4 regions of the Pectobacterium atrosepticum genome follow, and region 2 is predicted to be linked to each of the others. Evidence: predicted binding sites of a transcription regulator. Region 2 holds the regulator's gene; each other region holds the start of a gene.
The links. Region 2 encodes CRP, which controls carbon source genes, mostly activating them, when cyclic AMP is high. Its sites were predicted from a motif close to ATGTGANNNNNNTCACAT; they were not measured.
Positions count from the first base shown of each region.

Region 1: the regulator CRP is predicted to act here: its motif matches at 2,335-2,352, upstream of fadL (long-chain fatty acid transporter FadL).
Region 3: the regulator CRP is predicted to act here: its motif matches at 4,245-4,262, upstream of aaeR (HTH-type transcriptional activator AaeR).
Region 4: the regulator CRP is predicted to act here: its motif matches at 1,898-1,915, upstream of GZ59_RS09610 (2-hydroxycarboxylate transporter family protein).

Region 1 covers NZ_CP009125.1:3,361,537-3,367,401, forward strand. Annotated here, with positions in the region: gene fadJ (fatty acid oxidation complex subunit alpha FadJ) at 1-367, opposite strand, end outside; gene fadI (acetyl-CoA C-acyltransferase FadI) at 364-1,677, opposite strand; gene GZ59_RS14875 (YfcZ/YiiS family protein) at 1,916-2,212, opposite strand; gene fadL (long-chain fatty acid transporter FadL) at 2,601-3,881, shown strand; gene mqo (malate dehydrogenase (quinone)) at 4,015-5,598, opposite strand.
Region 2 covers NZ_CP009125.1:4,430,555-4,436,419, forward strand. Annotated here, with positions in the region: gene GZ59_RS19745 (ABC transporter ATP-binding protein) at 1-312, shown strand, start outside; gene GZ59_RS19750 (LysE family translocator) at 391-993, opposite strand; gene GZ59_RS19755 (hydrolase) at 1,100-2,119, shown strand; gene GZ59_RS19760 (YheU family protein) at 2,121-2,357, shown strand; gene GZ59_RS19765 (phosphoribulokinase) at 2,482-3,351, shown strand; gene GZ59_RS19770 (OsmC family protein) at 3,455-3,862, opposite strand; gene crp (cAMP-activated global transcriptional regulator CRP) at 4,237-4,869, shown strand; gene argD (bifunctional acetylornithine/succinyldiaminopimelate transaminase) at 4,997-5,865, opposite strand, start outside.
Region 3 covers NZ_CP009125.1:324,801-330,665, forward strand. Annotated here, with positions in the region: gene yhdP (AsmA2 domain-containing protein YhdP) at 1-636, shown strand, start outside; gene tldD (metalloprotease TldD) at 693-2,138, shown strand; gene GZ59_RS01475 (hypothetical protein) at 2,242-2,835, opposite strand; gene GZ59_RS23775 (hypothetical protein) at 3,016-3,183, opposite strand; gene aaeR (HTH-type transcriptional activator AaeR) at 3,292-4,227, opposite strand; gene aaeX (p-hydroxybenzoic acid efflux pump operon protein AaeX) at 4,848-5,051, shown strand; gene aaeA (p-hydroxybenzoic acid efflux pump subunit AaeA) at 5,059-5,865, shown strand, end outside.
Region 4 covers NZ_CP009125.1:2,180,564-2,186,428, reverse strand. Annotated here, with positions in the region: gene GZ59_RS09615 (fumarylacetoacetate hydrolase family protein) at 1-353, opposite strand, end outside; gene GZ59_RS09610 (2-hydroxycarboxylate transporter family protein) at 471-1,841, opposite strand; gene GZ59_RS09605 (ATP-binding protein) at 2,261-3,862, shown strand; gene GZ59_RS09600 (response regulator) at 3,946-4,647, shown strand; gene GZ59_RS09595 (methyl-accepting chemotaxis protein) at 5,107-5,865, shown strand, end outside.

The DNA.
Region 1 (5,865 bases), 1.1 Mb from region 2:
GAATCGCAGCCACCACGGGGAAAGGTAACGCTGCAATCTGCTCAAACGTTTCCTGCCCTTGCTTGGCTAGATTTTCGGCCTGCTCGGCGCTGCTGCACTTATTCAACATGGTGATATCCGCACCAGCAATAAACGAATCAGGCTTGGCGGAAATAAAAATCAGTCCCCTGAGCGTCGCATGCTGCCGCGCCAACTCAAAGACCGAGAGGATCTGTTCTGCAAATTCGCTCTTTAGCGTGTTCACCCTCTCGCCGGGGACATCAATGCTGATCACACCGATATTGTCCGGCCGAATGGTGAGGGAAAATGCAGATGTTTTTTCCGTTGTAGGCGATGCTGTAACGGAGAAAGGCTGTTGATCGTTCATGGCGTCACCTCCAGTACCATTGCAGCGCCCAGCCCGCCCGCCGCGCAGGCGGTGGTTAATCCCAGCCCGCCACCGCGACGACGCAGTTCATTCAGCGTTTGGGTAATCATCCTCGCGCCAGTGGCAGCAAAAGGATGCCCATAGGCAATAGAGCCACCCAGTACGTTGAACTTAGCGCGATCCACCTCACCCAGCGCGGCATTTCTGCCCAATTGATTCCGAGCAAATTCATCGCTGGCAAACAGCTTCAGATTTGCCAGCGTCTGGGCAGCAAAGGCTTCGTGCATATCAATGAGCGTTAGATCGGCCAACGCCACACCCGCTCTTGCCAGCGCAAGCGGGGAAGCATAGGCAGGCCCCAACAACATATCACGCTGCACGCCGATGGCGCTGAAGGCATAACTGCGCAGATAGCCTAGCGGCGTAAGCCCCAGACTTTTGGCCTTGGATTCACTCATCATCAAGACTGCCGCTGCGCCATCCGTTAGCGGCGTGCTGTTTGCCGCCGTCACCGTACCGTGTCGGCGATCGAACGCCGGACGTAAACGCGAATACTGCTCTATGGCGGAGTCATGCCGCACGTTGTTATCTTCACTCAACGCCTTCTCGTAAGGGGGGACGTAAGCCGTCATCACTTCATCCCGCAGCACGCCAGATTCCCAGGCCTGTGCTGCCAGCCTGTGTGAGCGATGTGCCAGTTCATCCTGTTCTTCACGCGTGATGCCGTAGGTTTTTGCCATCTGTTCCGCGGTATCGCCCATACGCAGCTCGGTGGAATACTCCGCCACGGCGGGCGCAACCGGGAGCAAATCTTTCGGACGCAGGCCGCTCAACAACGTCAACTTCTGGCCCAGCGTTCGGGCCTTGTTCATATCCACCAGCGTTCTGGCCAGCGCTTTACTGACGCCAATGGGCAGCACAGAAGAGGAATCCGCGCCCCCGGCAATACCGACTTCCACCGTACCCGCCATAATGCTTTCTGCCACATTAGCGACAGCCTGAAAGCTGGTGGCACAAGCGCGGGAAACACTATACGCATCGGTATGCACGCTCATGCCCGTACCAAGCACGATCTCTCTGGCGATATTCGGCGCTTCAGGCATTTGGACCACCTGCCCGAACACCAATAGCTCGATCAGCTCAGGATCGATACCGGTTCGAACCAGTAACTCACTGGTGACGAGCTTCCCTAACTCAATGGCAGGTACGCCATGATAGGCCGTTGCCTGCCGGGCAAATGGGGTGCGTAATCCGCTCACGAACACAATGCGATCGCCACGGCGGGTTATCAGAGGTAATACCTCACTCATAAACGCTCCTGTTAACCGAAAATAAAGTACGCGCACAACAGGTCAGACCTGATTTCATTGTTAACCAGATAGTTACATTACGCAAAGCCGCGCAACATAAAAGTGTGAAGAGCATGCAAGTAGCGACGAACAAAAAAGATGAAGAAACGGCAAGAAGAGAAGAAACAGAGGTCAGGCGATAAGTTAGGGAAAGGAAGCAATAACAGGAGCCGCGGAAGGGCTCCTGCCAACACAAAAGTTAACGCAGGCCGAGCTGGAAAATCATCGTTTCAACCTGACAGCTGAACGTAAAATCAATGTCCAGCTTAACGCCGCCGTCTACGTCTTCCAGCGTGCTAGCGATTTCGCAAGGTTCAGACTCTACCGCACGCGCTTTTTCCGTCAGGGCCGCTAATGTCGCTTCCGCGTCAGAACGATCGCCGAACACGTTGCTGTAAGATGCCGTGCAATCTGTGTTATCCATGATTGTGCCGACATCGACACAGCAGCAGGCTGCGGTTTCTTCAGCACTGCATTTGTTGATTACGTTCGTCATGATGCTTTCCTCTTAAGACTTAAGACGCAGGAGATTTGATCCAGTTCAAAAATTTTTATCTTCCTTATATTTTACTCCCTCATCCCAAATCAGTGCCAGCACTTCATGCTAGCCAGCAATTTTAGTGATATCAGTCACATTAATGTGTTATTGAGCAGTGAAGGCTGAGTAATATTTCCTCACACAAATTAACCAAACCGTTAAGCAGATCTAAATTTTGCATCATTTTAGAAATATTTCGGATACACAAGCGCAACATTATTGTATTCCCAACTTATACTTTGCCAACTGGTCTGATTTGTCAGGCTGAGTGCGCCCCCTACAATGCGCGTCCCTTGTTACTTTGTGTAACAACGTTAAATAACAAGCATATAAAGAGGTTTTGGTCATGAGCCAGAAAAACCTGTTCAAACAATCCACAATTGCTGTTGCGGTGGCCCTGTTTTCAGCAAATGTGTCCGCGGCTGGTTTCCAGCTTAATGAATACTCATCATCGGGTCTGGGACGCGCGTTTTCTGGTGAAGGTGCCGTAGCCGACAATGCGACCTCCGGTAGCCGTAACCCGGCGACCATGACCATGTTTGACCGCCCATCGTTCTCTGGTGGTGTCACCTATATCAACCCAGATATTGATATCAGTGGTTCAAGTTCATCTGGGCAAAATGCTGATGCGAAAAATATCGCACCACATGCCTGGGTGCCGAACCTGCATTTTATTATGCCGCTTAACGAACAGTGGGCGATTGGTGCTTCTGCGGTAACCAACTATGGTCTGGCGACTGAGTTTAATGACAACTATGTAGCTGGCTCTATCGGCGGTCAAACCGATCTGCTGACCTCGAACCTGAACCTGAGCGCCGCCTATCGCCTGAACCAGCATTTCAGCTTTGGTTTAGGTGTTAACGCCGTCTATGCCGATGCCAAGTTTGTGCGTCATGCAGGGGAGCTGTCCGCTGCATTTCCTCCTGCTCTAGGTGTGACTCCCCGTACAGAAATATCACGTATGGAAGGTAAAGAGTGGGGCTACGGCTGGAACGCCGGCATCCTGTACGAAGTAGATGAAAACAATCGCATCGGCCTAACCTACCGCTCTAAAGTCGATATCGACTTTAATGGTGACTACAGTAACCAACTGCCCGCAGGAGCAGGAGCGCTTAATGGCGCAACAGTGCCTGGTAAACTGACGCTAAATCTGCCGGAAATGTGGGAAGCATCGGCCTATCATCGCGTAGCGCCGAAATGGGCGGTACACTACAGCCTGACCTACACCAGTTGGAGCCAGTTCCAAGAATTGAAAGCAACGGGTAGCAATGGACAAACCTTGTTCCAGAAAGAAGAAAACTTCCGTGATGCTTATCGTATCGCACTCGGCACCACCTACTATCACGACGATAACTGGACGTTCCGTAGTGGTATTGCGTTTGATGACAGCCCGGTACCGGCCGACAGACGTTCTATCTCCATCCCCGATCAGGACCGTTTCTGGTTGAGCGCAGGTACTACCTATGCGTTTAACAAAGATGCCTCTGTTGATGTTGGCGTGTCCTACATGCATGGTAAAAAAGTTACCATCACCGAAAAAGGCCCAACTGCAACGTCTCCAACGTACAACTTCAGCTCTGAGGGTAAAGCCTGGCTGTACGGCGTGAACTTCAACTATGCGTTCTAAATAACCTACGAATTTCTAAATAAAAGCAGGTAAGGCAACTTACCTGCTTTTTTATTTGTCCGTATGTACCTAGGCGAAGACACAAAAAAGGCCGCTTTCGCGGCCTTAGATAGTGTGATCCGGTTAATACCGATTACTCAGGCTTAACCTCAATATAATCCAGACCCAGCGTACTGCTGGTGTAGCTGCGAATTTTATTGGTCATCTCAATATTACCGTCCAGCTTCTGACCATAAGACGGTACAATCTCTTTCAGCTTGCTCTGCCATTCCGGCGTCGCTACTTTATCTTTAAACACTTTTTCCAGCAGGCTCAGCATAATCGGCGCTGCGGTAGAAGCGCCCGGAGAGGCGCCCAGCAGAGCGGCAATCGAGCCATCCTGCGAACTGACAATCTCAGTACCCAGCTTCAGCACGCCGCCTTTATCATCATCTTTCTTGATAACCTGAACACGCTGACCTGCAACCGTCAGTCTCCAGTCTTCTTTCTTCGCGTTCGGGAAGTATTCCTGCAACGAAGCGAAACGATCGTCGTCATCCATCATGACCTGACTGACCAGATATTTCACCAGATCGAAGTTATCCAGACCGACGTGCGTCATTGGCATCACGTTGGAGAAGGTCACGGAACCGATCAGATCCCACAGTGAACCGTTTTTCAGGAACTTGCTGGAGAAAGTGGCAAACGGCCCGAACAGCAGGACTGGCTTGCCGTCAAAAATACGGGTGTCCAGATGCGGAACAGACATCGGTGGCGCACCTACAGAAGCTTTACCGTACACTTTTGCCATGTGGCGTTTCACGATTTCCGGATTTTCTGTCACCAGGAATTCGCCGCCAACCGGGAAGCCACCGTATAGATCGGCCTCAGGAATTCCGGATTTCTGCAACAGTTTCAGTGCCGCGCCACCCGCACCGATAAAGACGAATTTCGCCTTAATCACGCTCTCTTTTTCACCGTTCTTCAGATCGGCGTAAGTTACGCTCCAGGTGTTGTCCGCGTTACGTTTGATATCACGGACTTCTGAATTCAGGTGCAGCGCAAAGTTGGACTTGGTTTTCATCGCGCTAACCAGCTGACGCGTGATTTCACCGTAGTTCACATCGGTACCGATAGGCATACGGGTTGCAGCAATCTTCTGAGCCGGATCGCGACCTTCCATCACCAACGGAACCCACTCTTTGATCGTATTGGGATCGTCAGAGAACTCCATGCCACGATACAGCGTGCTGTGCTGCATCGCATCATAACGGTGTTTCAGGAAGGCCGTGTTCTCGTCACCCCAGACAAAGCTGATGTGCGGCACACTGTTGATGAAAGCATGCGGATTATTCAGCACGCCGTTTTTCACCTGATAGGACCAAAACTGGCGCGAAATCTCAAACGCTTCGGTAATTTCCAGCGCTTTGCTGATATTGATAGGGCCGTCGGGATTATCCGGCGTGTAGTTGAGTTCCATGAAGGCCGAGTGACCCGTACCGGCATTATTCCAGCCGTTAGAGCTCTCTTCCGCCACGTTATCCATACGCTCAACCATGTCGATAGACCAGTCTGGTTGCAGCTCCTGTAAATACACGCCTAGCGTAGAGCTCATAATGCCCCCGCCGATCAGTACCACGTCCGTTGTCTTCTCTGTCGTTTTAGCATCTTCAGCCATAGCCAGTGGGGCGCTGACCACCACGCTCAGGCAGAAGAACATAGCAAGTAGTTTTTTCATGCTTATATCTCTATTTTTATCAGTGCAGGTAAATAGAATTCCAGGCATTCATTAACACATGAGTGCACCACTATGAGTAAAAAGCATCGTTCTTATGACCTTTTTGTTAATCACCTTGCTAACAAAAAAATCAGCACGCTGACGCATTTCAGCCACGATGAGCATCCGTACTGGTTAATGACGTTACATTATTGTTATCTGACGGGAAGAAATAAATTTTAGTAAGTAAATAAATGAACAACAAAGTAATAACTTTTAAGAAACAAA
Region 2 (5,865 bases):
CCAAAAGAGAATGTCGCCAACAGTGCGCAGGGTAGAAAAGATCAGAAACGCCGCGAAGCCGAGTTGAGAACACAAACTCAGCCGCTGCGTAAGCAGATAACCAAGCTTGAGCAGCAGATGGAAAAGCTGGGTGAAACGCTGGCAGCGCTTGAAGCCCGACTGGCGGACAGTGCAATTTACGATATCAGCCGCAAAGCCGAACTCACCGACTGCCTGCAACAACAAACCAAAGTTAAAATCGAGCTGGAAGATACAGAGATGTCCTGGCTGGACGCGCAGGAACAGCTAGAACAGATCATGCAGAGCGAATAAATTTGGTATGCCTGAAAAGAGTCGCGAGCGAAAAACCGCTCGCGACTTTATCAATGCAGCATCAACGCAAAATCAGCATTAATGCCAGATCAATAATACACAGGCAGCGGTCAGAAGCCCCATTGACACATTAAAGATAATCCACGCTTTCTTACTGCGCAGCAGTCGCCCAATCATCGTACCAAACCCGAGCCAGATGACACCGGAAACCAGATTCACCAGCACAATCCCGATGCTTATGGCGATGACAGAATGGTTATAGCCCTCACCTGCCAGACTAAAGCTGGCAACTGCACCCAGCGCCATTAGCCACGCTTTCGGATTCAGAAATTGCAGCAACCACCCTTGATAAAGCCGTATCGGCTGAGGCGGAGCGACGGACGTTTCCAGCCGTTCGTAAGCCGCCGTGGCGATTTTCCACGCCAACCAGAGCAGATAGGCACTACCGAGGACTTTCAGGATAACGTGCAGCGAAGGATAAATCAGAATCAAACCACCGACGCCGAATGCCACCAGCAGCAAAATGCTCTGCATCCCGAGCATGATGCCGACCATCAGCCACAGTGAACGCATAAAGCCAAAATTCGCGCCCGAGGTGGTCAGCAGCATATTATTCGGCCCCGGCGTGATGGCTGCTACCCACAAAAACCCCAACATCGAAAGAAATAAACTCAGTTCCATTATTTGTGGGCGCTCCTGACCCAAATGTCGTACCAACTGGCAGCATTGAAGCTAACAGTGTGATATTGATCGTACAAGAGCCGACAACAAGATTTTCATATCCTTTATGCATGACCATTTTCGTCCGCTGAGCGGCGCCCATAATCCGCATCTGCAAACGCTATTGCCGCGTCTGATTCGCCGTCACGCACAGTTCTCACCAGTCTGGCAAGCGCTCGAATTACCAGACGGTGATTTCGTCGATCTAGCGTGGAGCGAAGCGCCCGAGAAGGCTCGGCATAAACCGCGCGTAGTGCTGTTTCACGGATTAGAAGGCAGCTTTCATAGCCCCTACGCCCACGGCCTATTACACGCCTGCAAACAGCGCGGATGGCTGGCCGTCATCATGCATTTTCGCGGGTGTAGCGGTAAGCCCAACCGGATGAAGCGTATTTATCATTCAGGAGAAACCAGCGATGCCAGCTATTTTCTGCACTGGATGCAAGAGACGCTGGGCGAAGTTCCTACCGCCGCCATCGGCATTTCTCTCGGCGGCAACATGCTGGCCTATCTGCTCGGTGAGCAGGGCGAAGCCTGTTCTCTGTCCGCCGCCGTCATTGTTTCCGCCCCCTTGATGCTCGAACCCTGTAGCCGTCGAATGGAACAAGGCTTCTCGCGCGTCTATCAGCACTACCTGCTGCGCCTATTGAAACAAAACGCCGGTCGCAAGCTGGCGGCTTATCCAGATACGCTGCCAATTCAGTTGCCGCAGTTGAAGAGAATCCGCCAGCTACGGGAGTTTGATGACATCATCACCTCACGTATCCACGGCTTTCGTGATGCCGCTGACTACTATCGACGCTGTAGCGCCCTGCCGCTGTTACCTCACATACGCAAGCCGCTGCTGATCATCCATGCGAAGGACGATCCTTTCATGACACCGGAGGTCATTCCCGATCTGTCGCAGTTACCGTCTAATATTGAGTATCAGCTAACGGAACACGGCGGGCATGTCGGCTTCGTCGGTGGAACATTGCTGAAACCGGAAATGTGGCTGGAACAGCGCATTCCCAATTGGCTTAGTCCATTTTTGGACCACGCCACCGGTTCTTTTTATTCAGAAACAATTTTTACTCAGGAAACATAGCGTGATTATTCCCTGGCAACAGCTCGATCCAGAAACGCTGGATAGCATCATTGAATCTTTCGTCCTGCGGGAAGGCACTGATTACGGCGAACAGGAGCGCTCGCTGGCGCAGAAAGTAGAAGATATCCGCAGCCAACTCCAATCTGGCGAGGTCGTTTTGGTGTGGTCTGAGTTACATGAAACGCTAAACATTATGCCGCGCAGCCAGCTCAATGCCGGAGGACATGCCCCTTATTGAGCATGGCGAAAGGCGTGAAAGAGCGCGCCAAACATGCTAACAATGAGAGCAATTACGTCATTTTTGAGAATGCGCGCAGGCTTTCAGCCTATGCGGGCATCGCGATCACGGAGTCACGCACCTTATGTCACATCAGCATCCGATTATTGCAGTTACGGGTTCCAGTGGAGCGGGAACCACGACCACCAGTCTGGCTTTCCGTAAGATTTTCCAACAATTCGACCTGCGCGCAGCCCAGTTGGAAGGTGACAGCTTTCACCGCTATACCCGCCCAGAAATGGATATGGCGATTCGTAAAGCGCGTGATTTAGGACGACACATCAGCTATTTCGGCCCAGAAGCGAATGACTTCAGCCTGCTGGAACAATCGTTTATCGAATATGGCCTGCACGGACACGGCCAGACGCGTAAATACCTTCATACTTACGATGAAGCCATTCCTTATAATCAGGTTCCTGGGACATTTACGCCGTGGGAACCGATGCCGGAACCTACCGATATCCTGTTCTATGAGGGATTGCACGGTGGCATAGTCACCGATCAAAACGACGTGGCACAGCATGTCGATTTGCTCGTCGGCGTAGTACCGATCGTCAATTTGGAGTGGATTCAAAAGCTGATTCGTGACGTCAATGAGCGCGGCCACTCGCGTGAAGCGGTAATGGATTCCGTTGTCCGCTCCATGGAAGACTACATCACCTATATCACGCCGCAGTTCTCTCGCACCCATATCAACTTCCAGCGCGTACCAACCGTGGACACCTCCAACCCGTTCGCTGCCAAGTCGATTCCCTCACTGGATGAAAGTTTCGTCGTCATCCACTTTCAGGGATTAGATAATATTGATTACCCCTATCTGCTCGCCATGTTGCAGGGCTCGTTTATTTCTCACATCAATACGTTAGTCGTTCCCGGCGGGAAAATGGGGCTGGCAATGGAATTAATCATGGCACCGCTGGTGCAGCGGTTGATAGAAGGGAAAACGATCGAATAACCGACACTGAGCACGGCAAGACGTGCCAAGAGGATAATGCCAATCGTTTAAGCATCGAGATACACGGGCTTAAGCGACCAGCATTAATGCTCAGAGAAAGGAATTACGGCAGTATTCTAATTTCGTGACTGTGCGTCACTTCAACGGCTTTGCCCAGCATCAATGCCACAGAGCAGTATTTTTCCGCTGACAGCTCGACAGCCCGCTCGACAGCTTTATCGGTCAGCCCTTTCCCCGTCACGATAAAATGCAGATTGATATGGGTAAATAAGCGCGGCGCTTCAGACCGACGCTCTGAGGTTAATTTCACCTCACAATCCGCCACATCGTTACGGCCCTTTTGCAGAATCGACACCACATCAATCGCGCTGCATCCCCCTACGGACATCAACACCATTTCCATCGGACTGGGCGCTTTATCGCCAGAATTACCGTCCATCAATACCTGATGTCCTGATGCGGATTCGCCCAAAAACGTTAAGCCTTCAACCCATTTTACCCGAGCCTGCATGATGTCTCTCCACTAAAATTTTTTTGAAAATTTATACCGTTACTGTACAAAAACCAGCGTTAATCAGAGCTTTGTCATGCTGAAGCGAGACAACACAAGACACATCCTTAAAGCTGTGTTAAAACGAAAATAGAATAGACCTTTTCTGGACAAACCCAGAAACGAAGAAGATGATGACGTAGCCAGAAATACCCAGCCACGTTTACGGTGCGGCAAAGCAGCAACCGAAAAACCAAGGGTACAGTGGTTCCAGTATATTCCCTGACGTCATTCTGCCTAGACTGAATTTTATTTTTTTAGCAGTTAAACACGCCGTACAGGGAACTCTGACCCCTGTAATTTGCGCAGTGAATTACAACAGAGGATGATAGCGAATGGTTCTCGGCAAACCGCAGACAGACCCGACTCTCGAATGGTTCCTTTCCCATTGTCATATCCACAAGTATCCATCGAAGAGCACGCTGATTCACCAAGGTGAAAAAGCAGAAACGCTTTACTACATCGTGAAAGGCTCTGTCGCAGTGCTAATCAAAGATGAAGAAGGCAAGGAAATGATTCTTTCCTACCTCAATCAGGGCGATTTTATTGGTGAGCTCGGCCTGTTTGAAGAAGGTCAGGAACGCAGTGCTTGGGTTCGGGCAAAAACCGCCTGTGAAGTGGCTGAAATTTCTTATAAAAAATTCCGCCAGCTCATTCAAGTTAACCCAGATATCCTCATGCGTCTGTCTGCACAAATGGCAAACAGACTTCAGATTACCTCAGAAAAAGTCGGCAACCTCGCCTTCCTTGATGTAACTGGCCGTATCGCCCAAACATTACTCAACCTGGCAAAACAACCTGATGCCATGACGCATCCAGATGGCATGCAAATTAAAATTACCCGTCAGGAAATTGGGCAAATCGTTGGCTGCTCGCGTGAAACCGTGGGCCGCATTCTGAAAATGTTAGAAGACCAGAACCTGATCTCTGCGCACGGTAAAACGATTGTCGTTTACGGCACTCGCTAAACCCCTGTCGCGATACCCTACCAATAAAAAAGCGTGAAGCCTCGGCCTCACGCTTTTTTTTATCGCACAATGCTTATCACAAAAAAATGGTTTATCAAATAACGGTTTATCACAAAATAACGTGAACTCAGTTCGCCGTGTTAACCACTTGAGCGACAGCTTTAGCGAATTTCTCCATCCCCTGCGCAATATCATCTTCATCAATGATCAAAGACGGCACAAAGCGGATCACGTTCGGCCCAGCCATCAACACCATAAGCCCCTGAGCCGCTGCAGCAGCCAAGAACTCACCCGCGCGACCATGCCATTGCGGTTTCAGCTCAGCCCCCAGCAAAAGCCCCATACCGCGGACTTGATCAAATACGCCATACTGCTGGTTGATTTTATCAAGCTCACTGACAAAGCGATCGTGACGATCCGCTACGCCCGATAGCACTTCCGGCGTATTGATGATATCCAGCGCAGCTTCCGCCACTGCACAGGCCAGCGGGTTGCCGCCATAGGTGGTGCCGTGTACCCCAACCGTCATGACCGATGCGATCTCTTCCGTCGTCAGCATCGCACTAATCGGGAAACCACCGCCCAACGCTTTAGCCGTTGTAAGGATATCCGGCGTAATACCATAGTGCATATAGCTAAATAATTTACCGGTACGTCCCATTCCACTCTGCACTTCATCAAATACCAGCAGCGCTTTATGTTGATCGCACAAGTCACGGACGCCCTGCAAAAATTCAGGCGTAGCGGGTGTAATGCCGCCTTCGCCCTGAATCGGCTCCAGCACGACCGCGCAGGTGTGATCGTCCATCACCGCTTTAACGGCAGCTAGGTCGTTGAACGGAACATGCACGATATCAGCAGGTTTAGGCCCGAAACCATCGGCATATTTAGGCTGTCCGCCAACCGAAACGGTGAACAGCGTTCGGCCATGGAATGCATTGTAGAAAGCAATAATCTTGGTTTTATATGGACTATGGCGTTTAACCGCATAGTGAC
Region 3 (5,865 bases), 890 kb from region 2:
GGCCGCCTGACGGGAGATAGTCTGGAACAGAATGCTAACTGGTTTGGTGTAGATTCACCGCTGAAGGCCGGTTCTTTCGATGTAGATTACGATCTGTATTGGCGCGGGACGCCTTGGGCACCGGATATTGCCAGCCTGAGTGGAATATTGCACACGCGCATTGGCAAAGGTGAAATTGCCGAAGTCGGTGCCGGTCAAGCGGGTCAATTACTGCGTTTATTGAGCTTCGATGCGCTGATGCGTAAGCTGCGGTTCGATTTTAGTGATACGTTTGGTCGTGGATTCTATTTCGACTCGATTAGCAGTACCGCATGGATTAAAGATGGCGTGCTGCATACTGATGATATGCTGATCGACGGGTTGGAGGCGGACATCGCGATGAAAGGCGATCTCGACCTCGCTAAGCGACAGGTCAATATGGAAGCGGTTATCGCCCCGGAAATTTCTGCGACAGTGGGCGTGGCGACTGCATTTGCCGTCAATCCGGTTGTGGGTGCCGCGGTGTTTGCTGCCAGTAAAGTACTGGCACCGCTATGGAACAAGATTTCGCTGATTCGCTACCAGATTTCCGGTAGCCTCGATCAGCCAAAGATTCAGGAAGTGCTGCGTGAGCCGAACAAGAAGAAAGGCGAATAATGCCGTTAGGGCAGCGCAGCGTACTCAGCCGATTATTTGATAAAGAGTGAAAAACTATGAGCCTTTCGTTTGTCAGTGAGCAGTTACTCACCGCCAACAAATTGAATCTTGACGATCTCGCCGCTGTGCTGGGGTCGCTTAATGAGCGTCGACTGGATTATGCCGACCTCTATTTCCAATCCAGCTACCATGAATCCTGGGTGCTGGAAGATCGCATCATCAAAGACGGTTCCTATAACATCGATCAAGGTGTTGGTATCCGTGCGATTGACGGTGAAAAAACCGGATTTGCGTATGCCGATCAGATCACGCTGAATGCATTGCACCAGAGTGCGCAGGCAGCACGCAGCATTGTGCGGGAACAGGGCACCGGTACGGTTCGCACGCTGGGTGAAGTATCGCATCGTGCGCTCTATCCAACGTTGAATCCACTCGATAGCCTGACGCGTGAAGATAAGATTGCGCTGTTGCAACGTGCTGATACGGTCGCACGTGCTGCCGATACGCGGGTGCAGGAAGTGTCAGCTAGCTTGACCGGCGTGTATGAGCTGGTGTTGGTGGCTGCGACGGACGGCACGCTAGCGGCAGATGTGCGTCCTCTGGTTCGTCTGTCGATCAGCGTGCTGGTCGAAGAGGAAGGTAAACGTGAGCGCGGCGGTAGCGGCGGCGGCACACGTGGCGGCTATGAGTATTTCTGGGAAGTGACGGACGGCGAACCTCGCGTTGATGCGTGGGCGAAAGAAGCGGTACGTATGGCACTGGTTAACCTGTCTGCTGTGGCTGCTCCCGCAGGGCCGATGCCTGTGGTGCTGGGCGCAGGCTGGCCGGGCGTGCTGCTGCATGAAGCGGTCGGTCACGGTCTGGAAGGTGATTTTAACCGTCGCGGTACGTCAGTGTTCAGCGGACAGATGGGCAAACTTGTCGCGTCAGAACTGTGTACGGTGGTGGATGACGGTACGCTGACCGGACGTCGTGGTTCTCTCTCTATGGATGACGAAGGTGTCCCGGGACAATACAATATCCTGATCGAAAACGGCATTCTGAAAGGGTATATGCAGGACAAGCTGAACGCTCGTCTGATGGGCGTAGCGCCGACCGGCAACGGTCGCCGCGAGTCTTATGCGCATCTGCCGATGCCGCGTATGACAAACACCTACATGTTGGCTGGGAAATCCACGCCGGAAGAGATTATCTCCAGCGTTGAATACGGTCTGTATGCGCCAAACTTTGGTGGCGGTCAGGTTGATATCACCTCTGGCAAGTTCGTCTTCTCGACATCCGAAGCGTACCTGATCGAAAAGGGTCGTATCACCACGCCAGTCAAAGGCGCGACGCTGATTGGTTCCGGCATTGAAGCGATGCAGCAGATCTCTATGGTCGGAAACGATCTGGCGCTGGATAAAGGCGTTGGCGTGTGTGGCAAAGAAGGCCAAAGCCTGCCAGTCGGCGTTGGTCAGCCTACGCTGAAGCTGGAAAGCCTGACCGTCGGCGGCACCGCATAATTCGTTCTGATACCCAGAGTCCCCTTTGAAACCGCGCTTTTATCAGCGCGGTTTTTTCTAGGGAGCTGTTATGTTGTGGATCGCAATGTAGCAGATCACAAAATCAGGACACGGCAGCAATAATCGATTTGAGCTGCTTGATGTGTATCTCATCCCTCTGTACCAAAACATCTTCCTTAATTTTGAGAACAATGCCTTTTAACAGGTCTGTTGTGCTGGAGATGTTTGTCGTGGTTTTTAGTACGTCAATGTCTGTCGCAACATGTCTGCCTTTAAGAGAAAGGCGCTTCTCGGATTTTCCTTTTGCCAAATCACTTTGTAGAAAACGCGGGATATCTTTTGCCGCTGCGTGGTCAGCCGCCAGAGTGTGAAGATAGTATTTCATCAGGGTGGGAATAAAATCGGGTTCCCCACCTAATTCGCAGCTTGCCAGATTTAGGATGTCTATCATGTGCGCGGGGACTCGACTTTCCAGTGCTTTACGCTGCACATCTAGTGCTTTCTTAATCATGGGGGTGGACTGATGAGGGATGATGGCAACATTCCCGCAGCGATCGCAAACGCCCACTAGAACCTGTCTCACCACGCCACTGTTATCACTGAATGGGACGTCTTTAAGTTGAAACGTCGCTGTTTCATATGATTGGCAGGTATTACAGAGCGTTGCCTGTGTATCGCCGACTTTGAAAATTTTCATGTCATCGCCTCAATGGTGGACGCTAATAAAGACACAATCCGGCTCGGTAAAGTACCACTTGATATACCACGGCACTCCTCGATAGCGGCAACGGATGATATGAACATCAACATGTGCTGCAAAATGATGGGGTGAAGAAGAGTAGGATGTCCCCGTTGATTTATAAATAATATCAATGAGTTATGTTATTGATATTTGTCCGATTGCCAGCAAATTCTTCGTGCTGATATTCCCTCTGGCTTCATGCAGCACATTACCTGACTGCAAACAGACGATAAGCTGCTTTTTGGCATTCTTGAACCCCATCCCCTCACCCGTATTGTACGAATTTATTCGTACGTTATCCATGTGATTTTACTCTCCTGAACGAAGAGAGAGGTATAACGCACAGATGCTGGGATGGGGATGCGTTTTATATGAAAGAGGAAAACGCTTCGCATTTTCTCTTTGCAAAACCTACTTTTTGTCCTCGCCATGATCCTGCCGATAGCTTTGATATGTAAGGGCGACGTTCTTGAAGTATTCCGTCATATAGTTAATGCAGACCTGTACTTTTAGCGGCAGGTTGTCTTTGCGGGTGTAAAGCGCGTAGACCGGGCGCGGATCGGAGTGGTAGCGGTTGAATAGAATCTCGATTTCGCCACGATTGATTTCGTCCACAATCCACATGAGCGGAATATACGCGATACCCGCTCCGATCTTGAGCCAGCGTACCAGCGTTTGCGGATCGTTGGTGACAAAGCGCCCCTGTGGTGTGACGCGGGTCGAAATGCCTTCCGGTGCAATCAGTTCGAATTCACTGTCGGGCCGCACGCTGTATTCCAGCCAGGAAAAATTCACCATATCTGCTGGCTTATCCGGCGTGCCGTGCTGCGCCAGATAGCTTTTCGCGGCACAGACCACCATCGGCATCGAGCCTAAACGTTTCGAAAACAGGGTGGAATCCTGTAGTGCACCGACGCGGATAACGATATCCAGTCCGTCGGCGATCAGGTCGGGAGCCGGAATGCCGGTGACCAGATTGACGGACAAACCAGGATATTCCTTCAGCATCGCGGCAGTCATGGTGGATAACACATTCTGCGCCATGGTAGACGAACTACCAATGCGTAGCGTGCCGATCGGCGTGTTGTTGAAGGCATAAAGCTGTTCGTGTACCTCATGAGCTTCATGTAGCATTCTACGGCAGCCGTGATAGTAAATTTTTCCCGCTTCCGTCAGACCAATACTGCGCGTACTGCGGTTCAGCAGCTTAATCTGTAGTTCATCTTCAAGCTTGGAGACGGTCTGGCTGACGGCGGATACGCTCATCTGCAACTGGCGTGCGGCGGCGGTAAAAGAACCACATTCCACCACGCGGGCAAACACCGACATACTCTTTAGTCTTTCCATTATTCACTCTGGCTTAAAAGTGATTTAGATCACACTATGTAGATAAGGTGATAATAAGCATCCATAATATAGCCTATCCGGTGATACCGAGTGGAACATTGTCCGCTCAAGGCTCCCCAATAATTATTTATCCAATATATAGCCTAAATAATTCGAGTTGCAGGACAAAAACGGCAAGGTGTTTTTGAACAGAGCTTGCGCTGACCCCGAAGGGGTGAGGCCATCAGGCCGAATAACGCGGCAAGCGAGGGACAAATTCGTCTGGAACGAATTTGACCAGCCAACGGCTGGCCTTCGGTGAGAGACAGGATGTCTCTCATTTCATCCCGATGAGCTTACACAGGTAAGTGATTCGGGTGAGTGAACGCAGCTAACGCACATGCAGCTTGAAGTATGACGGGTATAGAGTAATACGCTGATTCCCCATCGTTAGTCAGTCCCTGCTGACATCGCTACTCATCAGTTTAACGCTATCCAATCCGTTGGCCGTCAGCCTGCGGGATGAAGCGCTTTTGTCGATGCTGAACGTCAGCACTACGCTGCGTTATTGCACCACATAATTGACCATCCGGTAGCACACTTGCTCGCTACCGCTATCTACTAGAAAAAAGGAAAAGAGGATGAGTTCACTCCCGGTTATGGTGCTGTTCGGGCTGTCATTTCCCCCCGTATTTTTTGTCTTGATGGTGTCGCTGACCCTATTTTTTGTTGTGAACCGTCTGCTGCAACCGACGGGTATCTATGACTTCGTTTGGCATCCTGCGCTGTTTAACAGCGCGCTGTTCTGCTGCTTGTTCTATTTACTGTTCCGTTACGGTCTGTGAGGCGTCTGTGAAAAGTTTCTTTTTAACCTTGTTTAGGCAGCAGGCCGCGCTGACCAAAAAACTGAGTCGTGTGGTCATCACGCTGGTGATTGTGCTGTGTGCGATTGTGGCCATTTTTCGTGTCTGGGCGTTTTATACCGAATCGCCCTGGACGCGAGATGCCAAATTTACGGCGGATGTGGTGGCGATCGCGCCGGACGTCAGCGGGTTGCTGACCGACGTTCGTGTCACGGACAATCAGTTGGTGAACAAAGGCGATGTGCTGTTTGTCATCGACCAGCCGCGTTACCACCAGGCCGTGGCGCAGGCGGAAGCCGATGTTGCTTACTATCAGGCGCTGGTGACGGAAAAACGCCGGGAATCAGGACGTCGTGCGCGGCTGGGCGTCAGTGCGATGTCACAGGAAAATATCGATCAGTCCAACAATGCGCTAGAAACCGCAACGCACCAGCTTGCTAAAGCGCAGGCGGTAATGTCTCTGGCGAAATTGGAGTTGGATCGTACCGTGGTACGCGCGCCTGCTGACGGCTGGGTCACCAACCTGCATGTGCAAAGCGGCGAGTTCATTGAACGCGGTAATACGGCGGTCGCGCTGGTGAAGAAGGATTCGTTTTACCTGCTGGCGTACATGGAAGAGACCAAGCTCGAAGGCGTTCGCCGTGGCTATCGTGCGGAAATCACCCCGCTGGGTAGCGAAAAGATATTTTACGGCACCGTTGATAGCGTGGCGGCTGGGATAAATAACAGCAGCAACAGTGCGAATACTAAAGGCCTGGCTAACGTAGATTCTAATCTGGAGTGGGTGCGTTTAGCG
Region 4 (5,865 bases), 2.2 Mb from region 2:
TAATGAGGTTTGATGACGGGCGTTGCATGTCCGGTTTGCGAATCCGCAAAGCGGACAAATAACGTTGGCGCAGGATTCTCTTCATTAAATTCCTGACGCTTAGCCGCATAATTCATCCCCACGCACAGTATTTTCCCTGGCGCGGTAATAACGGGTAGGAACGTGACATCCGCAACCGCAATATCCGGCGTGCTCATACTGAATTCATGCGCAACGTGTAATGCATTCTGCGCCAGCAGTGTTTTCAGATCGGGGTAACGGTGGCCAATTTTTCCGCCGAGATCGATTAATCCCGTAGCCGTATAAATGCCGTAACTGTCCTTACCGTTATAACGATAGCTTGCAAGTTTCATAATGTTTCCTGTGCAAAATAAACCCATTCAGATGGTGGTTTTATTTCGTTAACTCAACGCAATTTCTCTCAAGACACTATTTATTTGGCTCAACCACTTTTTATTTTCTGAATCACATCAGACTAAAAAGTTGGCGAGAACCAGTAGTGAAATCGAAACATTAATGGCACCGCCGATGCGCGTGGCAATCTGCGCGAATGGCATCAGCATCATACGGTTACCCGCCGTCAGAATCGCGACATCACCAGTACCGCCCTGCCCGCTCTGGCAGCAGGAAATAATCGCAACATCAATTGGGTGCATGCCGATCTTTCTACCCACTAAGAAACCGGTCCCGACCAGCGTCACTACGGTAGAAATAATCACCAGCAGGTTTTGAATCGTGAAGGCATTGACCAGTTCCTGCCACGGTGTAATCGCCACCCCGACGGCAAACAGAATCGGATACGTCACCGAAGTCTGGAAGAACTTGTAAACAACCTGAGAGCCTTCCAACATTTTAGGTGAAACACCGTGGGCCAACTTCACCACCACGGCGGCGAATAGCATGCCAACTGGTGCAGGCAGGCCAATCATTTTGTGACCGAGCATACCCACCATATACAGCAGGATTGCCAGCAGAGCACCAGAGGCAATGGTCGTTACGTCTGCTTTACCGCTAAAGCCAGAAGCTGGAGCGCTGCTTTCACTACCGCCCAAGTTATTGCCTTTATTCGGCATCAGTTCACCTTCACCGGTCAGGTGTGGATAGCGTTTACCCAACTGATTCAGCACACCGGCAAGGATGATCGCAGTCAGGCTGCCCAGCATTACGATAGGCAAGACACGCCCCAGAGCAACACCTTGGTCCATGTGCAAAATCGTGGCATAGCCGATAGACAGAGGGATAGCCCCTTCACCCACCCCGCCCGCCATAATCGGCAGAATCAGGAAGAAGAAGATTTGGAACGGATCCAGACCTAACGCAATACCTACGCCCATGCCCACCAGCATCCCGGCGATTTCACCGCATAGCATAGGGAAGAAAATACGCATGAAGCCCTGAATCAGCGTTTGCCGATTCATACTCATGATGCTGCCGACAATAATGCAGCAGATGTAGAGATACAGAATGTTGGTACTTTTGTAGAACTTGGTCGTGGATTCAACGACAACGTCCGGCAGCAGGCCATAATGCACCATCGCAGAAGGGATAAAGGTCGCACAGATTGCCGCCGCCCCCATCTTGCCGATAATCGGCAGACGCTTGCCAAACTCACCACAGGCAAACCCGAAGAATGCCAGCGTTGCCACCATCACAACGATATCGCTCGGCAGCTTGCCGCTCAGGCAGTCGATGCCGATTAATACCCCCGCCAGTACAAAAAGTGGCACGGGAATAATACCTACTTTATAGGTATCCAGAACATGCCACCATTTTTCCTTTAATGAAACCTTCCCAGCTGCCTCATTATTTACAACAATATATGAATCATCAGTCGTACTCATAACTCAGTCCCCGTTTTATTTTGTCAACGCATAATAATGGGCGGTCACATATTATTATGTGATTCTCTTCAAATTAAAAAACGAGTTTTAAAGGCGTTTATGATTTTTATGGTTTATATTAACAAATTGCTTATTACGCAGTCAGTTAGATGATTTTATGCTCATAATAAATTTTAAGGTTTTTATGGCGTTTATGGTTTTTATTTCCCAAATATGATTATGTTGATAAAAAGTAATTGAGTTGTTTATTAAACAAAACAGAGTCGTTTAATTTTATCTATTTATTACTATCATCGTATTGGTCACAACATATTTAAACGTGTTATTGCTCACAAGTTTTTTTCTCCCAGTCCATTCTTAATACCATTCGTGATAAATTCAGTAACCATTTTTAGTTAACCACAAGGCTCGCGTGCATCATGAGATTGAGACTTTCCTTTCATATCAAATTATTTATCTATTTGATCGTCTTCTTCTCTTCGCTACTGCTAATGACGGGTATCTATTATTATCATGATATCGATAAGCAACTGTATTCTGAGCTGGGTACACGAGCACAGGTGCAAGCCAGAGAGATCGCCATCATCCCATCGCTGATCGAATCGGTAAAAAATAAAAATATCAGTCAGATAGATATTCTTCTTCAGCAGTTAAAACAGCGCAGTGACGCCAGTTATATCGTGGTCGGTGATAATCAGGCACACCATCTGTTTCATTCTGAAGATGACGCACTCGTCGGCACACAGATGATAGGTGGCGATAATGTTGAAGTTCTGGCAGGGAAAAGCATTATCACGGTGCGCCGAGGTGGTATCGGCATCTCGCTACGCAGCAAAGCGCCGATCGTGGCTGACGGCCAAGTCATTGGTATTGTTTCCGTCGGCTATCTGAAAACCCACATCGATAACCTGACGTTCAGTAAACTGGCGCATATTCTGCTAGCGATTCTGGCGATGTTCGTCGCGCTGTTTATCTTTTCCTGGTGGTTCTCGCGCAACCTGAAGAAACAGATGTTTGGACTCGAACCCCTTGAAATTCGCATGCTAGTCAGGCAGCAGAAGGCGCTGCTCGAATCGATTTACGAAGGGGTCATCGCCATCAATAAGCAACACCGTATTGCCGCTATTAACCATGCCGCCAAAGAGATCCTCGGGTTAAACGAACCTTCCCATATGCTGCGCGGTAAGCCGATTGATACCGTGATTAAACCCGTCCCCTTCTTCTCCGGCGAGGCAATGTGGAACAGCGACACCCACGATGAGATCTGCCGTTTTAACCATGCCACCGTCATTGCCAGCCGAGTGCGGATTATGCTCGAGGATGAACTTCAAGGCTGGGTGATCAGCTTCCGCGGTAAAAACGATATCCACACGCTCAGCATGCAGCTTAGTCAGGTGAAGCGTTACGCTAACAGCCTGCGCATTCTGCGCCACGAACAGCTTAATTGGACCGCGACGCTGGCCGGGTTACTGCATCTAAAACGCTATGACGAAGCTATTAAATATATTGAAGCGCAGTCGGAAAGCGCGCAGGTGGTGCTGGATTTTGTTTCCCACCGTTTCTGTTCACCAGCGCTGTGCGGGCTGCTGCTGGGCAAGTACGCGACAGCACGAGAAAAAGGTATTGAGATTGTTTTTGACCCACGCTGCCAGCTTAGCCACATTCCACCCGCACTGAGCGAAACGGAGCTGATGTCCATCATTGGTAATTTGCTGGATAACGCGATGGAAGCCACATTAGCCACCACTACCCCACATTATCCTGTCGAGGTGTACATCTATGACAGTGAACAAGAGCTGGTCATTGAAGTCGCCGATCAGGGAACAGGGATCGATCCGGCGATTGCCGATAGTCTGTTTGAAATGGGCGTGACCAGTAAAACACAGGGCGATCACGGGCTGGGGCTGCATCTGGTCGCCAGCTACGTTAATCAGGCTCAGGGAATTGTCGAGGTCTCGGCCAACCAGCCGAATGGCAGTATATTTTCCCTATTTATACCGATATCACCCCCACTAATTTGAGCTGCGCGTGTTGACTACACATAGACAGCTTGAGAGGGACAAAACGGGTATCAGATCCTCTTTTACTAACAGGGATTCACACCATGCAGCACACTGAACATTTCGATGTCTTAATCGTTGAAGATGAAAGTAAGCTGGCAAATATTCATGCTGAATTTATTGAAAAACATTTCAATCTGCGTGTCATAGGGATTGCCGCTACGCTTTTTGAAGCTAAAAAACTCCTTCAGCAACACAGGCCGCGCCTGATCCTGCTTGATAACTATTTGCCCGACGGCGAAGGGGTTTCGCTGATTGAAAGCCAACTGCTCAAAGGAATGGACTGCTCCGTTATCTTTATCACCGCCGCCAGCGACATGAATACCTGTGCTCAGGCGATTCGCTGCGGGGCTTTTGATTACATTATCAAACCGCTCTCCTATCCGCGGCTACGCTCTTCGCTGGAGCGATTTATTCAATTCGTGAAAACCCAGCACACATACAAAATTGTCGATCAGCAGAACGTTGATATTCTCTACCAGTTGCAATCGTCCGGCGCAGCGTCCTCATCATCCACAAAAGGCATTGAGGAGAACACTCTAGGGCTAATCAAACAGATTTTTGCCAGTGATGGTGGCGATACGCTCTATTCTGTCGATGATATCGTCGAACAAACGGGGCTCAGTAAAACGACGGCGCGCCGCTATCTGGAGTTCTGCGTTGAAAACCAGTTCCTCGATATCGAAATGCGTTACGGAAAGATTGGCCACCCACGCCGTCTATATAGAACAAAGAGCGCACACTAGGTGCCGCAGCCCATACCCTATGGCGACGATATTAGCCGACATAGGGTATCCGGCACAGCCAGAGATCGGCGACAATTCTCTATAAAAAGTGCGATAAAAAATAACTGTATTAATCAATCCCTCAGATGCACCTGAATTAAGACTAAACTTAACCATTCATGTTTTTCATTCCATTTTCATTTCAATATATTTCCAAATCAGCGATTTTCTTATTCATTTTTTAAAAATTAAAAAATAATAATAACCCCCTGTACTTATTACGAATTCAATTAACGCCACCAGCTATTAGCAATTCAACCGGTAACTGCTGTGCAGTTGTCCAACAGCGAGAGATAGCCCTCACAAATTATTATTAGTTTCTTCACCCACACTAAAAAAAATCACCATGAATCCGATAAGCACTATGGGTCATATCTTTATTAAAAACCGACACCAGTAATTTATCCCCGGAGAGACGTCATGTTCTTAGCCAAAAAAATCAGAAATCTTAAAATATCCCAAAAACTTTATCTTGGGTTCGGGGTCATCCTGCTATTGGTCATCATAGCATCGCTACTCAGCGCAGGGCGCTTCAGGGAAATTCGTGATATCTATGAGAAAACCAATCTTATTTACAACATCAACATTGAAGTCTTTCAGGCAAAAATAAACCGTCTGAAATATTTTTACTCCTATGATGAAAAGTCGCGCGAAACGATGGCAGGCTTCGTTAAACATGCATCAGAATTAACCACTGAAGCGAAAACGCTCTCATGGAGCCCAGAAGGGTTAACTCTGATTAACGACCTCAGTCAGCATCTGGCCGAATTCCAAAGCGCAATCACCGATATGGGCAAAGCTACGCAGCGCGTGGTAGAAAATCGAGAAAAAATCAGCGCCGCTAACGGACAGAACATAACTACTGATTTCTACGCCAGGCTGCGACAGCAACCTTCTGATAGCGCAACGCTATATCAGGCTGAGGATCTCGCAACGCAGGTTTCAGAACTGAGGCAGGCTTCCTATGAATTGCAGCTCAGGCAAAATGCCGATGCCGCGAAGCAGTTCGATGCGGTTTTTAGCCGCTTTGACAGCAGCTATCAGGGCACCGTTGCGGTGTTGACGCCGGAACAGAAAGTGGCTGTAGAGAGCCTGCGAAGCTATGTCACCGGCTATAAAAAGCTCAATAACGACTACTTCCAGAGTATCAACGACCTGAAAAAAGCAGAAGACGGCGTG